One region of the Streptomyces sp. S6 genome, then DNA from elsewhere that is predicted to be linked to it. Evidence: riboswitches for the same ligand, from Rfam matches in the RefSeq annotation. Region 1 holds a riboswitch; the other holds the start of a gene.
What was found. A riboswitch is a leader RNA that binds a small molecule or an ion and turns the genes downstream of it on or off. The one in region 1 is predicted to bind cyclic di-AMP.
Positions count from the first base shown of each region.

Region 2: another riboswitch for cyclic di-AMP. It lies ahead of ACVNF4_RS06965 (M23 family metallopeptidase); the one in region 1 lies ahead of ACVNF4_RS05960 (transglycosylase family protein).

Region 1 is NZ_JBTYMC010000025.1:11,619-22,033, forward strand. It holds gene ACVNF4_RS05945 (tetratricopeptide repeat protein) at 1-110, shown strand, start outside; gene ACVNF4_RS05950 (cytochrome P450 family protein) at 107-1,378, shown strand; gene ACVNF4_RS05955 (LysM peptidoglycan-binding domain-containing protein) at 1,540-2,610, shown strand; cyclic di-AMP (ydaO/yuaA leader) riboswitch at 2,841-3,002, shown strand; gene ACVNF4_RS05960 (transglycosylase family protein) at 3,007-3,726, shown strand; gene eno (phosphopyruvate hydratase) at 3,969-5,255, shown strand; gene ACVNF4_RS05970 (FtsB family cell division protein) at 5,367-5,843, shown strand; gene ACVNF4_RS05975 (DUF501 domain-containing protein) at 6,073-6,591, shown strand; gene ACVNF4_RS05980 (Ppx/GppA phosphatase family protein) at 6,760-7,707, shown strand; gene ACVNF4_RS05985 (NAD(P)/FAD-dependent oxidoreductase) at 8,159-9,535, shown strand; gene ACVNF4_RS05990 (hypothetical protein) at 9,813-10,298, shown strand; gene ACVNF4_RS05995 (hypothetical protein) at 10,345-10,415, opposite strand, start outside.
Region 2 is NZ_JBTYMC010000031.1:11,744-18,105, forward strand. It holds gene ACVNF4_RS06955 (PrsW family intramembrane metalloprotease) at 1-1,245, shown strand, start outside; gene ACVNF4_RS06960 (aldo/keto reductase) at 1,548-2,486, opposite strand; gene ACVNF4_RS06965 (M23 family metallopeptidase) at 2,617-3,612, opposite strand; cyclic di-AMP (ydaO/yuaA leader) riboswitch at 3,622-3,783, opposite strand; tRNA gene ACVNF4_RS06970 (tRNA-Met) at 4,026-4,099, opposite strand; gene ACVNF4_RS06975 (alginate lyase family protein) at 4,151-5,365, opposite strand; gene ACVNF4_RS06980 (dihydrofolate reductase family protein) at 5,426-6,362, opposite strand, start outside.

The DNA of each region.
Region 1 (10,415 bases):
GGACGGCGGAGGCGCTCACCCAGTACGACAGAGCCGCCGCGCACGGCGATCCCTTCGCCCGAACCCGCGCCGAGGCGCTCCGGCGGAAACGGGATACCGTCGAGGAGTGACCACCAGCAACACCAGCCACCCGGCGCACACCCCTCCCGCCCCCACCCTCTTCACCTGGGAGTTCGCCTCCAACCCCTACCCGGCATACGCCTGGCTCCGCGAGCACGCCCCCGTGCACCGGACGACGCTCCCCAGCGGCGTCGAGGCATGGCTGGTCACCCGGTACGCGGACGCCAAGCAGGCCCTCGCGGACGCCCGCCTCTCGAAGAACCCGGCGCACCACGACGAACCGGCACACGCGAAGGGCAAGACCGGCATCCCCGGTGAGCGCAAGGCCGAGTTGATGACGCACCTGCTGAACATCGACCCGCCGGACCACACGAGGCTGCGCCGACTGGTCAGCAAGGCGTTCACCCCCCGCAGGGTGGCCGAATTCGCGCCCCGGGTACAGGAGTTGACGGACGACCTGATCGACCGTTTCGCCGCGAAGGGCGAGGCCGACCTCATCCACGACTTCGCCTTCCCCCTCCCCATCTACGCCATCTGCGATCTGCTGGGCGTCCCGAGGGAGGACCAGGACGACTTCCGCGACTGGGCCGGCATGATGATCCGCCACGGCGGCGGGCCGAGGGGCGGTGTCGCGAGGTCGGTCAAGAAGATGCGCGCCTATCTCCTCGACCTCATCCACCGCAAACGCGGCGACCTCGGCGACGACCTCATCTCCGGCCTGATCCGCGCCTCGGACCACGGCGAGCACCTCACGGAGAACGAGGCGGCGGCGATGGCGTTCATCCTGCTGTTCGCGGGCTTCGAGACGACCGTGAACCTGATCGGCAACGGCACCCTCGCCCTCCTCACCCACCCCGATCAGCGCGAACTCCTCCAGAAGTCCCTGGCAGCGGGAGAGGCTGAGCTCCTGGAGACCGGCGTCGAGGAACTCCTCCGCTACGACGGCCCCGTCGAACTGGCGACCTGGCGGTTCGCGACCGCCCCCCTCGCCCTCGGCGGACAGCACATCGCCCCCGGCGACCCGGTACTCGTCGTCCTCGCCGCCGCCGACCGGGATCCGGCCAGATTCGAGGACCCGGACAGGCTGGACCTCTCCCGGAGAGACAACCAGCACCTGGGTTACGGCCACGGCATCCACTACTGCCTCGGCGCCCCACTGGCCCGCCTGGAGGGCCAGACGGCACTCGCGACCCTGCTCACCCGGTTGCCGGACCTTCAACTCGCGGTCCAGCCGGACGAGTTGAGATGGCGCGGCGGGCTGATCATGCGCGGTCTGCGCACGCTGCCGGTCAACTTCACATCTCAGCCACCGAAGTAAAGCTGACACGCCCTCAACTCTGTGATCTTCACGTGATCTGCGCGGCATGAACTTGTGACAGGTGATCGTATGCCGATACGTTCACAAGCCGGAGCGGCCCCCACACCGCGCCGCGGCGGCCCTGTGTCGTCGGCCCCTGTCGTCGTGAGAAAGGCGTCCGCATGCTCTCCGGGAACGGCCGTCACCGTCGCCCCCGCCAGGCACCGGCACTCCTCGTCGCCGCCGGTGTGACCGGCTCCGCGATCGCCATCCCGCTGCTCGGTGCGAGCGGCGCGAGCGCGGCGGACGGGCCGGCCGTCGGGCCGACCGTCTGGGACAAGGTGGCCGGCTGCGAGACGGACAACGCCTGGGACGAGAACACGGGCTCCGGTCAGTTCGGCGGACTGCACATCAAGTTGGAGGACTGGAAGAAGTACGGCGGTCTCACCTACGCCGAGCGCCCCGACCTCGCCTCGCGCAGCGACCAGATCGCGATCGGCCAGAAGATCCTCGCCGACCAAGGGCCGGGTGTCTGGCCGGTCTGCGCGCTCACTTCGGGGCTGACGAAGGAGAGCGGGTCGGGCCCTGTCGCCGACGACACGGGATCGACCGGTACGTCCGGATCGACCGGTAAGCCCGGCTCGTCCGGAGTCACCGACCCGGCCAACGGGGCGGGCTCGACGGGCGGTTCGGGCACCGGCTCCTCGACGACGCCCTCGCCCAAGCCGTCGCCGTCCGCCCCGTCCGCCCCGTCCGCCGTCACGCCCCCCGCGGCCGGTGCCGCCCCCGTGAAGCCGTCGCCCTCGGCTCCTGCCGCCCCCGGTGCGGTCAAGCCCGGTGGTGAGGCCGGTGGGCGGATCACGCCGAGCGCCCCACAGGAATCCGACAGCACGCCCACAGCTCCGTCGAAGGTGGACGAGCCGGACAAACCCGTGCAGAGCGCCGGGTCTTGGAGCCTCGTCGACACGGGTGCGGGTGCGGTCGGCGGGGTCGCCGCTGCTGCCGCGACGATCCCGGTCGCGACCGAGGGGGCCTCGACGCTCTCCGCGGGCGTTGGCACCGGACGGCATCGCGGCCTGAGTGCGGACGAGCCGACGTCGTACACCGTGCGCAGCGGGGACACGCTCACCTCGATCGCCGACTCCCTTGAGCTTGACGGCGGATGGCGCGGCCTCTACGCCGCGAACGAGAAGCTCATCGGGTCCGACCCGAGCGCCATCGTCCCCGGTCAGACGCTGTCTCTCGGGGAGTGAGTGACGGCTGGGGCGGCGTGCGCAAAGGCGTAAAAGCGGGCGGAATCACGGCAGTTCAGCGCCCTGGTTCGCGATGAATGTCCGTTTTGGTGAAAGTGTGGGATGAGTCTCAGAAGCCCTGATCGTCTTTGAAAATCCGCTCGGCGCATGTCTACGGTCGTGACCGCTCGGCAACCCGAGCCCCGATCGCCGCACACGCCGAATCCTGCCGGCGGCTTCCGGGAACAGTCGTCGCGCAAGCGCCGTGGGCAGGAGCGGGGGACCCAAGGTAAGTGCTGGAGACGGTGGTTGACGCCGCCGGAACCGGCTTGGGGTGAAGTCACGGAAGTGACAGGGCAACTCAACCGGCCCTAACCCGACAGCTCACCTCGCAGGCGTCGGTGAGGGGATCGATCCATGCTGTTTTCCGGCAAGGGCAAGCACCGTCGTCCGTCCAAGGCCACCCGTGTCGTCGCGCTCGCCAGTGTCACCGGCGTGGCCGTCGCCGCCCCGCTGATGGCGGCGGGCAGCGCCTCCGCCGCGACCGCCTCCGAGTGGGACGCCGTCGCGCAGTGCGAGTCCGGCGGCAACTGGTCCATCAACACCGGCAACGGGTACTACGGCGGCCTCCAGTTCTCCGCCTCGACCTGGGCCGCGTACGGCGGCACCGCCTACGCCGCGACCGCCAACCAGGCCAGCAAGTCGCAGCAGATCCAGATAGCCGAGAAGGTCCTCGCCTCGCAGGGCAAGGGTGCCTGGCCGAGCTGTGGTGTGGGTCTGTCCGGCGCGTCCTACGGCGGCGGCTCGTCCTCCTCCGGCTCCAACTCCGGTTCCTCGTCCAGCGGTTCGAGCGGCAACCGCTCGGAGGCGCCCGCCTCGTCGCGCTCCACCGAGCGCCAGGCCGCGCCCAAGCAGAGCGCCCCGAAGCCGACGTCCTCCAAGACCGTCACCACGCCGGCCGGCAAGACGGTCAAGAAGGGCGACGGCGAGTACAAGGTCGTCAAGGGCGACACCCTCAGCTCCATCGCGGCCAAGCACAAGGTCGCCGGCGGCTGGCAGAAGCTGTTCCAGCTGAACAAGGACATCATCGAGGACGCGGACCTCATCTACCCGGGTCAGCAGCTGCACCTCAAGTAGGCAGCCCGGTCCCCACAAGCCCCCGCTCCGGTGCGCGTTCCCCCGTGCGCGCCGGGGCGGGTTTGTTTCTGTTCTTTGTTCGCCCCCTGGCCACCCCCTCTTTGTTCCCGGTATGAACAATGAGTACGGTCGGTTCTGTCCCATGGGGTGGTAGGTCGGCTGGCCGAACCCCCGGAGCCGGTTAGGCTCGTCCACGCAGCACCCTCGCGCGCTGCGTACCCGCGTCACATCCCAAGAAGGAGATGCTCGTGCCGTCCATCGACGTCGTCGTAGCCCGGGAAATCCTGGACTCCCGAGGCAACCCCACGGTCGAGGTCGAGGTCGGCCTCGACGACGGCAGCACGGGTCGTGCCGCCGTCCCGTCCGGCGCCTCCACCGGTGCCTTCGAGGCCATCGAGCTGCGCGACGGTGACCCGAACCGCTACCTGGGCAAGGGTGTCGAGAAGGCCGTCCTCGCCGTCATCGAGCAGATCGGCCCGGAGCTCGTCGGCTACGACGCGACCGAGCAGCGCCTGATCGACCAGGCGATGTTCGACCTGGACGCCACCGACAACAAGGGCTCCCTCGGCGCGAACGCCATCCTCGGCGTCTCCCTCGCCGTCGCGCACGCCGCCTCCGAGGCGTCCGACCTGCCGCTCTTCCGCTACCTCGGCGGCCCGAACGCGCACCTCCTGCCGGTGCCGATGATGAACATCCTCAACGGCGGGTCCCACGCGGACTCCAACGTCGACATCCAGGAGTTCATGATCGCGCCGATCGGCGCCGAGTCCTTCTCCGAGGCCCTGCGCTGGGGCACCGAGGTCTACCACACCCTCAAGAAGGTGCTGAAGACCAAGGGCCTGTCCACCGGTCTCGGCGACGAGGGCGGTTTCGCGCCGAACCTCGACTCCAACCGCGCCGCGCTCGACCTCATCCTCGAAGCGATCAAGCAGGCCGGGTACGTCCCCGGCGAGCAGATCGCCCTCGCGCTCGACGTCGCCGCCTCCGAGTTCTACAAGGACGGCAAGTACCTCTTCGAGGGCAAGGAGCGCTCCGCCGCCGAGATGACGGAGTACTACGAGGAGCTCGTCGCGGCCTACCCGCTCGTCTCCATCGAGGACCCGCTGTTCGAGGACGACTGGGCCGGCTGGAAGGTCCTCACCGACCGCATCGGCGACAAGGTCCAGATCGTCGGTGACGACCTCTTCGTCACCAACCCCGAGCGCCTCGCCCGTGGCATCGAGGAGGGCACGGCCAACGCGCTCCTCGTCAAGGTGAACCAGATCGGCTCGCTCACCGAGACGCTGGACGCGGTCGAGCTGGCGCAGCGCAACGGCTTCAAGTGCATGATGTCCCACCGCTCCGGTGAGACTGAGGACGTCACGATCGCCGACCTCGCCGTCGCCACCAACTGCGGCCAGATCAAGACCGGCGCCCCGGCCCGCTCCGAGCGCGTCGCCAAGTACAACCAGCTCCTGCGCATCGAGGAGATCCTGGACGACGCGGCGGTGTACGCCGGTCGCTCGGCGTTCCCCCGCTTCAAGGGCTGAACCCCTTAAGGGGCTTCCCGTAAGCCTTGAGAGGCGTCATCCGTACGTCCCCGTACCCGGTCCCGTACCGTGTGCGGGGACGTACGCACGTATGAACGGGAGGCGCGGCGCATGGCCGTCAAGGACAAGGACCGGTTCTCGACCGCGACCAGACTCCGCGCCCTGGGGGAACAGACCGCGGCCCGTGTCTACCGTTCGCAGAACAAGCGCCAGCAGCGCCGCTCCCGGCTCACCGGCCGCGCCGCCCTCCTCGCGCTCGTCCTGTGCACCCTCGTCGTCGCCCTCGCCTATCCCATGCGGCAGTACGTCTCCCAGCGCGCCGAGATCGCCGATCTCCAGCGTGAGCAGGAGCGGGCCCGGGACAAGGTGGAGCAGCTGCGTGACCTGAAGGCCCGCTGGCAGGACGACGCGTACGCCGAGCAGCAGATCCGGCTGCGGCTGCACTACGTCATGCCGGGGGAGACCGGGTTCGTCGTCGTCGACCCGGACGCGGCGAAGCAGGCTCGCGCGGACGCGGGGGCGGCGGATCGGCCGTGGTACGCGAACGTGTGGGACGGGGTGGACAAGGCGGACGCGGTCGGGCGGTGAGCGTGGGGTGGCTCTGAGGGGTGACCCTGACGTGGTCCACGGGTTGTACGGGGCTACGGCGTACGAGTCGTCCGCGCGCCCCTGACGCCGGCTGAGGGTCGTACGGGTACTACGGGACGCGGCGGCCGGGTCGTACGGGTACGGGGTGCGGCCGTAGTCCCCTGATACTGGAGAGGTACCGGCCCTCCGGCGCCCCCTCCACCGACAGCAGAGAGACGATCGTACGAACATGCAAACGCCTCCCCCGACCACCGACCGCACCGAGCCGACCGACGCGGACGTCGAGGCGTTCCGGCAGCAGCTCGGGCGCCCCCCTCGGGGTCTGCGCGCGATCGCCCACCGCTGCCCCTGCGGACAGCCGGACGTCGTCGAGACGGCCCCCCGCCTCCCCGACGGCACCCCCTTCCCGACGCTGTACTACCTGACGTGCCCCAAGGCGAACTCCGCCATCGGCACGCTGGAGGCGAACGGCGTGATGAAGGAGATGACCGAGCGGCTCGGGCAGGACCCGGAGCTGGCGGCGGCCTACCGCGCGGCGCACGAGGACTACGTCCGGCGGCGTGACGAGATCGAGGTGCTGGCCGGGTTCCCGAGCGCGGGCGGCATGCCGGACCGGGTGAAGTGCCTGCACGTCCTGGTCGCGCACTCCCTCGCCGCGGGCCCGGGTGTGAACCCCCTCGGCGACGAGGCGCTCGCGATGCTGCCGGAGTGGTGGCGCAAGGGTGCGTGTGTGGTTCCCGCCGAGTGATGTCGCCCCCGCCGCCCCTACCCTTCCCGTCCTTTGAAGGGGCTCCGCCCCTTCGACCCCGTTCGGCCCTGAAGGGGCCTCGTCCTCAAGCGCCGGACGGGCCGGAAGTGCCTGGACCGGCGTTCACATAGTTCCCGGTCCGCATCCTCTCCAAAGGAGTGCCCCCTTATGACCCGCGTCGCCGCGATCGACTGCGGTACCAACTCCATCCGCCTCCTCGTCGCCGACGTCACCCCCGAGACCGGTGAACTCGTCGATCTGGACCGGCGGATGACGATCGTCCGGCTCGGTCAGGGGGTCGACCGGACCGGGCGACTCGCGCCGGAGGCGTTGGAGCGGACGTTCGCCGCGTGCCGGGAGTACGCGGCCGTCATCAAGGAGCACGGCGCCGAGAAGGTCCGCTTCGTCGCCACCTCCGCCTCCCGCGACGCGGAGAACCGGGACGATTTCGTCCGGGGCGTCCTGGAGATCCTCGGCGTCGAGCCGGAGGTCGTCAGCGGGGACGAGGAGGCCGTGTTCTCCTTCACCGGCGCGACCAAGGAGCTGACGGGACGCGCGGACCTCGCGACGCCCTACCTCGTCGTCGACATCGGCGGCGGCTCCACGGAGTTCGTCGTCGGCGACACCGGCGTACGCGGGGCGCGCTCCGTCGACGTCGGCTGCGTGCGGATGACCGAGCGGCACCTCGTGCACGACGGCGTCGTCACCGATCCGCCCACCGAGGGGCAGATCGCCGCGATGCGCGCCGACATCGAGGCCGCGCTCGACCTCGCCGAGGCGTCGGTCCCGCTGCGCGAGGCGCGCACGCTGGTGGGGCTGGCCGGTTCCGTGACGACGCTGTCGGCGATCGCCCAGGACCTGCCCGGGTACGACTCCGCCGCCATCCACCACTCCCGTATCTCCGACGACAAGGTCCGCGAACTGACGGAGTGGCTCCTGCGCTCCACCCACGCGGAGCGTGCGGCCATCCCTTCCATGCACCCCGGCCGTGTCGACGTCATCGGCGCCGGGGCCCTCGTCCTGCTGGCGATCATGGAGCGGGTGGGGGCGCGGGAGGTCGTCGTCAGCGAGCACGACATCCTGGACGGGATCGCGTTCAAGGTGGCGGAGAGCTAGGTCGGGTTTGGCTCAGAGCCCCCGGCGCGCGCTCGGCGCCGGGGGCTCCGCTGAGCTGGGGGAACGGCGTTTGAGCGGGGGGTGCGGGGGGTGTGGCGGGTCGGCGCGAGAAAGTTCGTGAAGTTCTTCACAAGGAAAAGGGTCCCGTTGGGCGAGGAATGTGCCCCGGTTGGCCCTTCCGGGCCCCAACACCCGTGTGAACACGTTCAAAACGGCGCTACGGGGACGTATCGCGGCGGGGTCGCGGAGGTGTCGTACGAGCCCCTCGTGGAGCCTCCGAGGTGCCGGACAAGCAGGTCGGGGGCCATTGACAACGGAGTGACGGGGGAGTGGGTTCCCACTCGCGGACATGACATGGATCACGCGAGTCGCGGAGGATAACACACCCCCTGGAGAAGCTTGTGAAGGGGCGCACGAGCGACCCCCCTGACCCGGGTGGATACTCGATGGCATGAGCACCACGGAGCGTCCCAGGATCCTCGTAGTAGGCGGTGGGTACGTAGGCCTGTACGCAGCTCGGCGCATCCTCAAGAAGATGCGCTACGGCGAGGCGACCGTCACGGTCGTCGACCCCCGGTCGTACATGACCTACCAGCCCTTCCTCCCCGAAACCGCCGCCGGCAACATCTCCCCGCGCCACGTCGTCGTCCCGCTGCGACGCGTGCTGCCGAAGGCGGAGGTGCTCACCGGCCGGGTCACCACCATCGACCAGGACCGCAAGGTCGCGACGATCGCCCCGCTCGTCGGCGAGGCGTACGAGCTGCCCTTCGACTACCTGGTGATCGCGCTCGGCGCCGTCTCCCGCACCTTCCCGATCCCCGGCCTCGCCGAACAGGGCATCGGCATGAAGGGCGTCGAGGAGGCCATCGGCCTGCGCAACCACGTCCTCGAACAACTCGACAAGGCCGACTCCACGACCGACGAGGAGATCCGCCGCAAGGCCCTCACCTTCGTCTTCATCGGCGGTGGCTTCGCGGGTGCGGAGACCATCGGCGAGGTCGAGGACCTGGCCCGGGACGCCGCCAAGTACTACAAGACGGTCTCCCGCGAGGACATGCGCTTCGTCCTCGTCGACGCCGCCGACAAGATCCTCCCCGAGGTCGGCCCCAAGCTCGGCCTCTACGGCAAGGAGCACCTGGAGAGCCGCGGCGTCGAGATCTACCTCTCGACCTCGATGGACTCCTGCGTCGACGGCCACGTCGTCCTGAAGAACGGCCTTGAGGTCGACTCCAACACGATCGTGTGGACGGCCGGCGTCAAGCCGAACCCCGTCCTCGCGCGCTACGGCCTGCCCCTCGGTCCCCGCGGTCACGTCGACACGTCCGAGAAGCTCCAGGTCCAGGGCACCGACTACATCTGGGCCGCCGGCGACAACGCCCAGGTCCCGGACGTCGCCGCCCGCAAGGCCGGCGTCGAGAACGCCTGGTGCCCGCCGAACGCGCAGCACGCTCTGCGTCAGGCCAAGGTCCTCGGCGACAACGTGGTCTCCGGCATGCGGGGCTTCCCGCAGAAGACCTACTCCCACGCGAACAAGGGCGCCGTCGCGGGTCTCGGCCTGCACAAGGGCGTCGCGATGATCGTCATGGGCAAGATGAAGATCAAGGTGCGCGGGCGGCTCGCCTGGTACATGCACCGCGGGTACCACGGCATGGCCATGCCGACCTGGAACCGCAAGATCCGCGTCTTCGCCGACTGGACGCTGGGGATGTTCCTCAAGCGAGAGGTCGTCGCCCTCGGTGCGCTGGAGACTCCTCGCGAGGAGTTCTACGAGGCCGCCAAGCCGGCGCCCGCCGTCGCCGCTCCGAAGACCGAGGCCAAGGCTTCTTGAGAGGTGGGGAGTTGAGGGCGGGAGCCTTCGATTTCCCTGCCTCCCGGAGGAGTTGCCGTATCTGATCCACCCGAAGGGGTCGTCCGCCATCCGTGGTGCGGGCGGCCCCTTCGGCGTGGGTGTGCGTGGGTGTGCCGGGCCCGGCTGAGTACAAACGCTCATGCGGGGACGGTGGATGTGGGGGTTGGATGGGGGTGCGGGCCCTCGGGGGCCGGTTGTCGGTGCCGGTGGTTAGAGTTGAATGAGTGATCCGTACGGGGAGGGTGACGGAATGTTGATGGAGGGCGGGTTGAACTCGGCGGCCGCCGCGCAGCACGCGGTTCAGGCCCAGGCCGGCTTGGCCGCGGAGTACGCGTCGTTCACAGGTTTCCGGACGCGCATAGACGAACTGATCAAGACCCTCAAGGGGTCCTCCGCGGGCCCCACCGAACTCGGCCAGGACCAACTCGTCCGCCACCAGTTCGGCGGGGGGAACGAGGGGTGGGGCGAGGCTGCCGGGCTCTTCACCGCGTACGAGACGGTCATCAGCGAACTGGAGAAGCTCTCCAAGGTCCTCTCCGACTGCATGGAGGGCATGGGCATCGCCGTCCTCGCCTCCCACAAGGGGTACGAGAACATCGACCTCGACGTCCGCCGGCGGATGGCCGCGATCAGCGCCGAGGCGACGAAGGAGTACGGCGGGGTCTACACCCCGAGCGTGCCGGGACAGCAGCCCAAACCGAAGCCCGCGCCGGCGGAGGGCACGGGTGGCGGGGGGATCTGATGCGTGACGCGGAGAGTTCCGGGGGGACGTTCTTCGACGGCATGAGTCACGAGCAGATGCTGGCGTGGCTGGACCAGGCGGACGCGGGGGTGGTGTCGGGTGCCGCCGAGCGGTTGA
Region 2 (6,362 bases), on a different contig from region 1:
TGGTGGAAACGCCCCGCCGTCCGCTACACCACCCTCATCACCCTCCTCACGATCTCCGGCGTCGTCATCCTCGCCCTGGTCCGTGAACAGACCGGTACGCGGGGCCTGTTGGTCGGGCTGGGGCTGGCGATCTTCCCGGTGCCCCTCCTGCTGACGGCGTTCCGCTGGCTGGACCGCGCGGACCCGGCGCCGTGGCGGAACATGCTGTTCGCGTTCGCGTGGGGTGCCTGCGCGGCGACGCTGATCGCGATCGTGGCGAACACGTTCACGACGCAGTGGATAGCGAACACGACGGCGGATCCGGACAGCGCGGACACGCTCGGCGCGACGCTGATAGCGCCGATAGTCGAGGAGTCCGCGAAGGCGGCGGCCGTCCTGCTCGTCTTCCTGTTCCGCAGAAGGCAGTTCACGGGCCTGGTGGACGGCGTCGTCATCGCCGGGACGGCGGCGGCGGGGTTCGCGTTCACGGAGAACATCCTGTACCTGGGCTCCGCGTACGGCGACGACCAGCTCTCCGGCGACGGGGGCCTCGCGTCGGTGACGGCGGCGACGTTCTTCGTCCGGGTGATCATGTCCCCGTTCGCGCACCCCCTGTTCACGGTGTTCACGGGCATAGCCTTCGGCCTGGCGGCACGGACGCCGGACGGCAAGCGCGCCCGCCGTGTCCTGTTCCCCCTCGGTGGCCTGCTCCTCGCGATGTGCATGCACTCCCTGTGGAACGGCTCCGGACACTTCGGCCCGCTCGGCTTCTTCGTCGTCTACGGCTTCTTCATGGTCCCGGTGTTCGGGCTGATCACCTGGCTCGTCATCTGGACCCGGCAACGCGAACTCCGCCAGCTCCGCGAGGAACTCCCGGCCTACGTCGCCGCCGGCTGGCTCTCCCCGTTCGAACCCTTCGCCCTCTCCTCGATGCGGGCCCGCCGGATAGCCCGCGACTACGCGGTCCACTACCTGGGGAAACCGGCGGGCAGAACCCTGACGGAGTACGAGTCCGCCGCGATGGCCCTGGCGCAACTGCGCCGCAGGGGCCGGCTGGGCCACGCGCCCCTGGACTTCGTCACCCGCGAACACCGCCTCCTCACGACCCTCTGGACCCACCGCACCACCACCCGCCCGGCCCTCGAATACGCGTCCCGCGCCACGGCCCCACCCCCACCGGCCCCATTCGCCTGGCAGCCCCCGATGACCCCGTCCTACGGCTTCCCGACGGGCCCGTACCCCCCGTACGGCGGCTACCACGTATAGCCCCCCTCGCGCTGCGCCCACGAACTCGGGTGGTTCGGCAAGTGGGCGACTGCGGGCCCGCCGTGGCTGATCGCGCCCACGCGGCGGAGCCGCATATCGATACAGCCCCGCGCCCCTAAGTGGCGGCTACGCCGCCATCCCCACGCACCCGCACCCGCCTCCCCTCCCCGCCCCAGCTGCGGGCAGTCGTGCCGCTAGGGGCGGCACGGGTGGGCGCAGCGGCACCCCGCAAGCGCGGGTGAGCGACAACGCCCCCCACCCCAGCCACGCACCGGCCCCGCACCCACCCCCAACAGCCCCACCTACGCCGAAGCCTCCGTAAGCAGAGCCACCTCCCCCTCCGTCAGCTCCAGCTCCGCCACAGCCACCAACGCCGGCACCTGCTCAACCGTCCGCGCAGAAGCAATCGGCGCAGCAACAGTCGGCTGAGCCGCAAGCCACGCAAGGGCAACGGTCGCGACCTCGGCGTCATGCGCGGCGGCGACCTCGTCGAGCGCGGCAAGCACCTTCACCCCCCGCTCGGTGCCGAGGTGCTGACCGGCGGCACGCGCGCTCTCGACGGCCACCCCCGGCCGGTACTTGCCGGTGAGGAAGCCGGAAGCGAGGGCGAAGTAGGGGACGGCGGCGAGGCCGGCCTTGGAGGCGATCTCCTGCCGCTCCCCCTCGTACGTGTCGCGGGAGACAAGGTTGTAGTGGGGCTGGATCGCGACGAACCGGGCGAGCCCCTCGCGGTCGGAGAAGTCGAGGTACTCCCGCAGCCGCTCGGGCGTGACGTTGGACGCGGCGATGTGCCGCACCTTGCCCGCCTTGACGAGTTCGTCGAAGGCCCCGATGACCTCCTCGACCGGCGTCTCGGGCTGGTCGAAGTGCGCGTAGTAGAGGTCGATGTGATCGGTCCCGAGCCGCTTCAGGGACGCTTCGGCCGCCGCCTTGATGTTGTCGGCGGACAGCCCCTTGAACTCGGGGTGCTGACTGACCTTGGTGGCGACGACGATGTCGTCCCGGTTCCCCCGTGCCTTGAGCCACTTGCCGATGATCGTCTCGGACTCGCCCCCGCTGTTGCCGTCGACCCACGCGGAGTAGGAGTCGGCGGTGTCGACGAAGTTCCCGCCGGCGGCGGCGTACGCGTCGAGGACGGCGAAGGAGGCGGTCTCGTCGGCGGTCCAGCCGAAGACGTTGCCGCCGAGGGAGAGGGGGAAGACTTCGAGGTCGGAGGAGCCGAGAGGGCGCAGAGTAGTCATGCTCTGCGTCAACAACGGTCCTGGAGGGGCGAATTCCGTCCCGGACCGCAACGGCTGGAAACAGCACGCAAAAAAGAGGCAGCTCGTAAGACCCGTAGGCCTCACGAGCTACCCCTCAAGTACTAACCCCTCAGGGGTTGATCCCGTTGCTCCGCAGCCACGCCCCGGGGTCGATCCCCGTCGACGCTCCACCCGGGTGCACCTCCAGGTGCAGATGCGCCCCGGTGACGTTCCCGGTCGCCCCGACCCGCCCGATCACATCACCCGTCCCGACCTTCTGGCCGACACTGACGCTGATGGAGGACTGGTGGGCGTACCAGATCTCGGTGCCGTCATCCAGCGTGAGGATGGTCCGGTAGCCGTAGGACCCGGCGTACCCGGCCTCCGTGATGGTCCCGCTGTGGACGGCCTTGATGAGCGTGCCCGTGGGCGCCGCGAAGTCGAGCCCGGTGTGGTACCCGGACGACCACAGCGCCCCGGCCTGACCGAACGTGGAGGTGATGACGTACGACGAGGTCGGCAGCGAGTACTGCTTGGCCAGCTCGGCCAGCCGCGCCTGCTCCTTCTTCTCGCGGGCCGCGTCGTCCGCCTCCTGCTTGGCCTCCTTGACGTTGGCCTGCGCGGCCTTCGCGGCCTTGGCGGCGGCCTCGGCCTGGGCCCGCTGCGCGGCGACCTTCGCCTGCTGGTCGGCCTGCGTCGCCTGCGACTCGGCCTGCGCGATGATCCGGTTGCGCAGCGCCTCGGCTGCGTCGGAGGTCTCCTGGCCGGCCTCGCTGACGATGCTCGCGATCGGCGTGGGCTCCGGTGCCTGGTCGCCGTCGTCGGAGACGAGGGAGCCGACGCCGGGGATGTCGGAGACGGAGATGGAGACGGGGGCGTTGCCCGTGTTGGCGCTGGCCATGCCGCCCGCGCTGACGGCGGCTATGACGCCGACGCCGAGGACCGTGGAGCTACGGGCGAAACCGCCGCCGCCGGTGCGCTGCTTGGCGACCCGGTGCTTGCCCTTGGCCGGGACGGAGTCCGCGGTGGGGTTCCACTCCTCCCAGGGTCCCTCGTCCTCGACGCGGTAGCTGCCGAATCCGAAGGTCGGCTGGGCGGGGGCTTCTGGGGCAGTCGGGTTCGCCACGCGGGCGCACTCCTTTCCTTCCGCCGCCTACCGGGTTAGCTGACGGGTTCGGAGCGGGAAGGTCTCCTACGCGCGTAAACCGTCCGCTCGTGAACGAGCGGGGGCGTCCGCGTGATTCACCCCAAGGTGGTGGTTCCCCGGTTCCCTTACGGGATTCGGCGCGTGCGCACGGAGCCGTCTCTTGTGACGGCTGGGACAACCGTGCTGCGTTATCGAACGTTAATCGACCTCAGGGCCCGTTTCCAAGCGGTTCTGCTTGATCCACAAACATTTTTGGCCCGGAATTTTCGGGTCAACGACGGGGAAAAACGGGCGAGTTGGGTGACAGGTGGGAACTCCGCAATACACAGAGTGACCACCCGGAACAACAAAAGAACCGGGACCCTGTTTCCAGGATCCCGGTCCTTTTTCAGTAGCGGGGACAGGATTTGAACCTGCGACCTCTGGGTTATGAGCCCAGCGAGCTACCGAGCTGCTCCACCCCGCGCCGTTGAGATAACTATAGGCACACGCCGCGGGGAACTCCAAACCGGTTCCGCTAGACCCCCGGGTTACCGGCGTGCGTCAGGGTCTCCCAGGCCACGAACAGGTCGTCCGTGCCGGCGGGCCGGTGCCGGGCCACGAGCCGGTGCGCGGCCGGGACAGACTCACCGAGCCGGCCCTCCAGGTGGTTGACGAGAACCTCCAGGTCAGGACCCATGTTCCGGTCGACCTTCCCACCGCACAGCCACGCCGGCGCCTGCTCCCCCTCCTGGTAGCGGGCGTGCAGTTCGGCCGCCGCCTTCAGCCGGTCCTTGACCTCGCCGTACAGGTCGACGCCCTGGTGCCAGGCGGTCTCCGCGATGTGCGAGGACGCGGCCAGCGAGTAGCCCGCGTGCTTGAAGTTGCGGCACGTCTCCTGGGAGACGCCGTCCTTGAACGTCGTCTGCCCGAACCAGTACTTCGTGAGTTTCGCCGGGTCGTCGAGGCCCGCGTGGGCGGGGGCGATCGGGATCCTGCCGTCCTTCTCCAGGTAGAAGTAGGCGGGGACGCGGGCGCGGAAGCGGGCCAGGGCGTGGTCGAAGACCTTGTGGTCGTTCGTGAAGACGCCGATGCCGATCGCCGCGTCCGTCATCGCGAGGTCCCAGTTGCCGTTGTAGTCCGGGACCTCCCGGGTGACGGCCGGGAGGTAGGCGTTCCTGAGCATCGCCTCGAACCTCAGGACCCTGTCCTGCGGCCACCCCGCGCCCGGCGTGTGCCGGACGATCTCCGCCGCCCGCGTCCACGTCGACCCCGCCCACGCGGTCTGCAACCCGGCGTCGTCCTCGGTGTGCCGTCTGATCTTCGCCGACCAGGCGTCCATGATCTCCCGCGCCTTCACCGCGTGCGCCTGCTTGCCGGTGACGCTGAACAGCAGGGCCTGCGTGTACGCGGCGATCGCGTCCTGCCGCTCCTCCACACACCCGTGCGCCGGGCGGTTCGGCTGGTCTCCGCCGGGGCAGTCGACACTCTCGTACGGCTCCGGGCGGTACTTGTACGAGCCGTACTTGCTGTCCCGCATGTCCAGGTAGGCGCGCAGCCAGGGCTGTTTCCCGGCGTGCACGTTCTCTCGGGCGACGTCCAGTTGTGCCTTGTTCACCAGGACCCCCGGGTGCGTGAAGGACGCGTCCGGGGGGAGGGCTCGGGCCATTTGGCGGGTGTCGGAAGGGGTTGTGGAGCAGGCGGCCAGAGACAGGAGGAGGGCAGCGGCTAGGACGGGGGTGGCTGGTCTCATGTGGGCAGCGTGGCCCGTCCGGGGGTGGGGCGCAGGTTGGGGTGGGCCGGGCGGGTCAGCTCACAGGAGGTGGCTGTTCGGCGCCTTTGCCCTTCCCTCGTACTCCGGGAGTACTAGTACCTCGACCCCCGCCTCCCTCAACAACCCGTTCCCATCAGCCTCTTGAACGAACGTGTCCGGCTCGATCCACGCCGTCACCACCCTCCGCACCCCCGCCTCCAGAATCAACCCCGCGCACGGCACCGGCCTCGACGCCCTGCGCGCACACGGCTCCAGGCTGCTGTACACGGTCGCCCCCGCCAGGCCGCCGGCCACCTTCGCCAGCGCCGCCTCCTCCGCGTGGACGACACCGTCGTCCCCCTCTCGCGAATACCCCCGCGCCAGTTCCGTCCCGTCCGCCGCGACGATCACCGCGCCGACGCTGAAGGCGGTGTCGGACGGCGGGCACTGGGCGGCGAGGTCGCAGGCGAGGGCGAGCCAGTGGTGGTCGGCGGGGGTGATGGCGGGGCGGTAGGTCATGAGGACGACGTCCTCGATGCGCTGGGTGCGGACGAGGTTCAGGCGCCCGTCCTGGTAGGTGCCGGGGCCGAAGAGGCGGGGGGCGTTCCGGTCGCCGACGAACAGCGGGGCCAGCACCAGCTGGAGTTCGTCCGCGAGGCCCGCCTGGAGGAGCTGGGTGTGGATCGTCCCGCCCCCCTCGACCATGAGCCGATGGACGCCCCGCTCGTAGAGGTCGGTGAGCAGCCGGTGCCAGTCCAGTTCCGGGCCGAGGGGGACGACGCCGGCGGGGATCCCGAGTTCCGTGATCCGCTCGGCGCCGGGGTCGGTCGTATAGACGAGCTTCTCCCCGCCGGTGTGCCAGAAGTTGGCGTCGGGGTCGAGGTCGCCGGAGGCGGTGACGGTGACCTTGAGGGGGTACTCGGGGCGGCCCTCGGCGATGCGGGCGGCGCGGCGGTCGGGGGAGTTGACGAGGAGGCGGGGGTTGTCGGCGCGGATG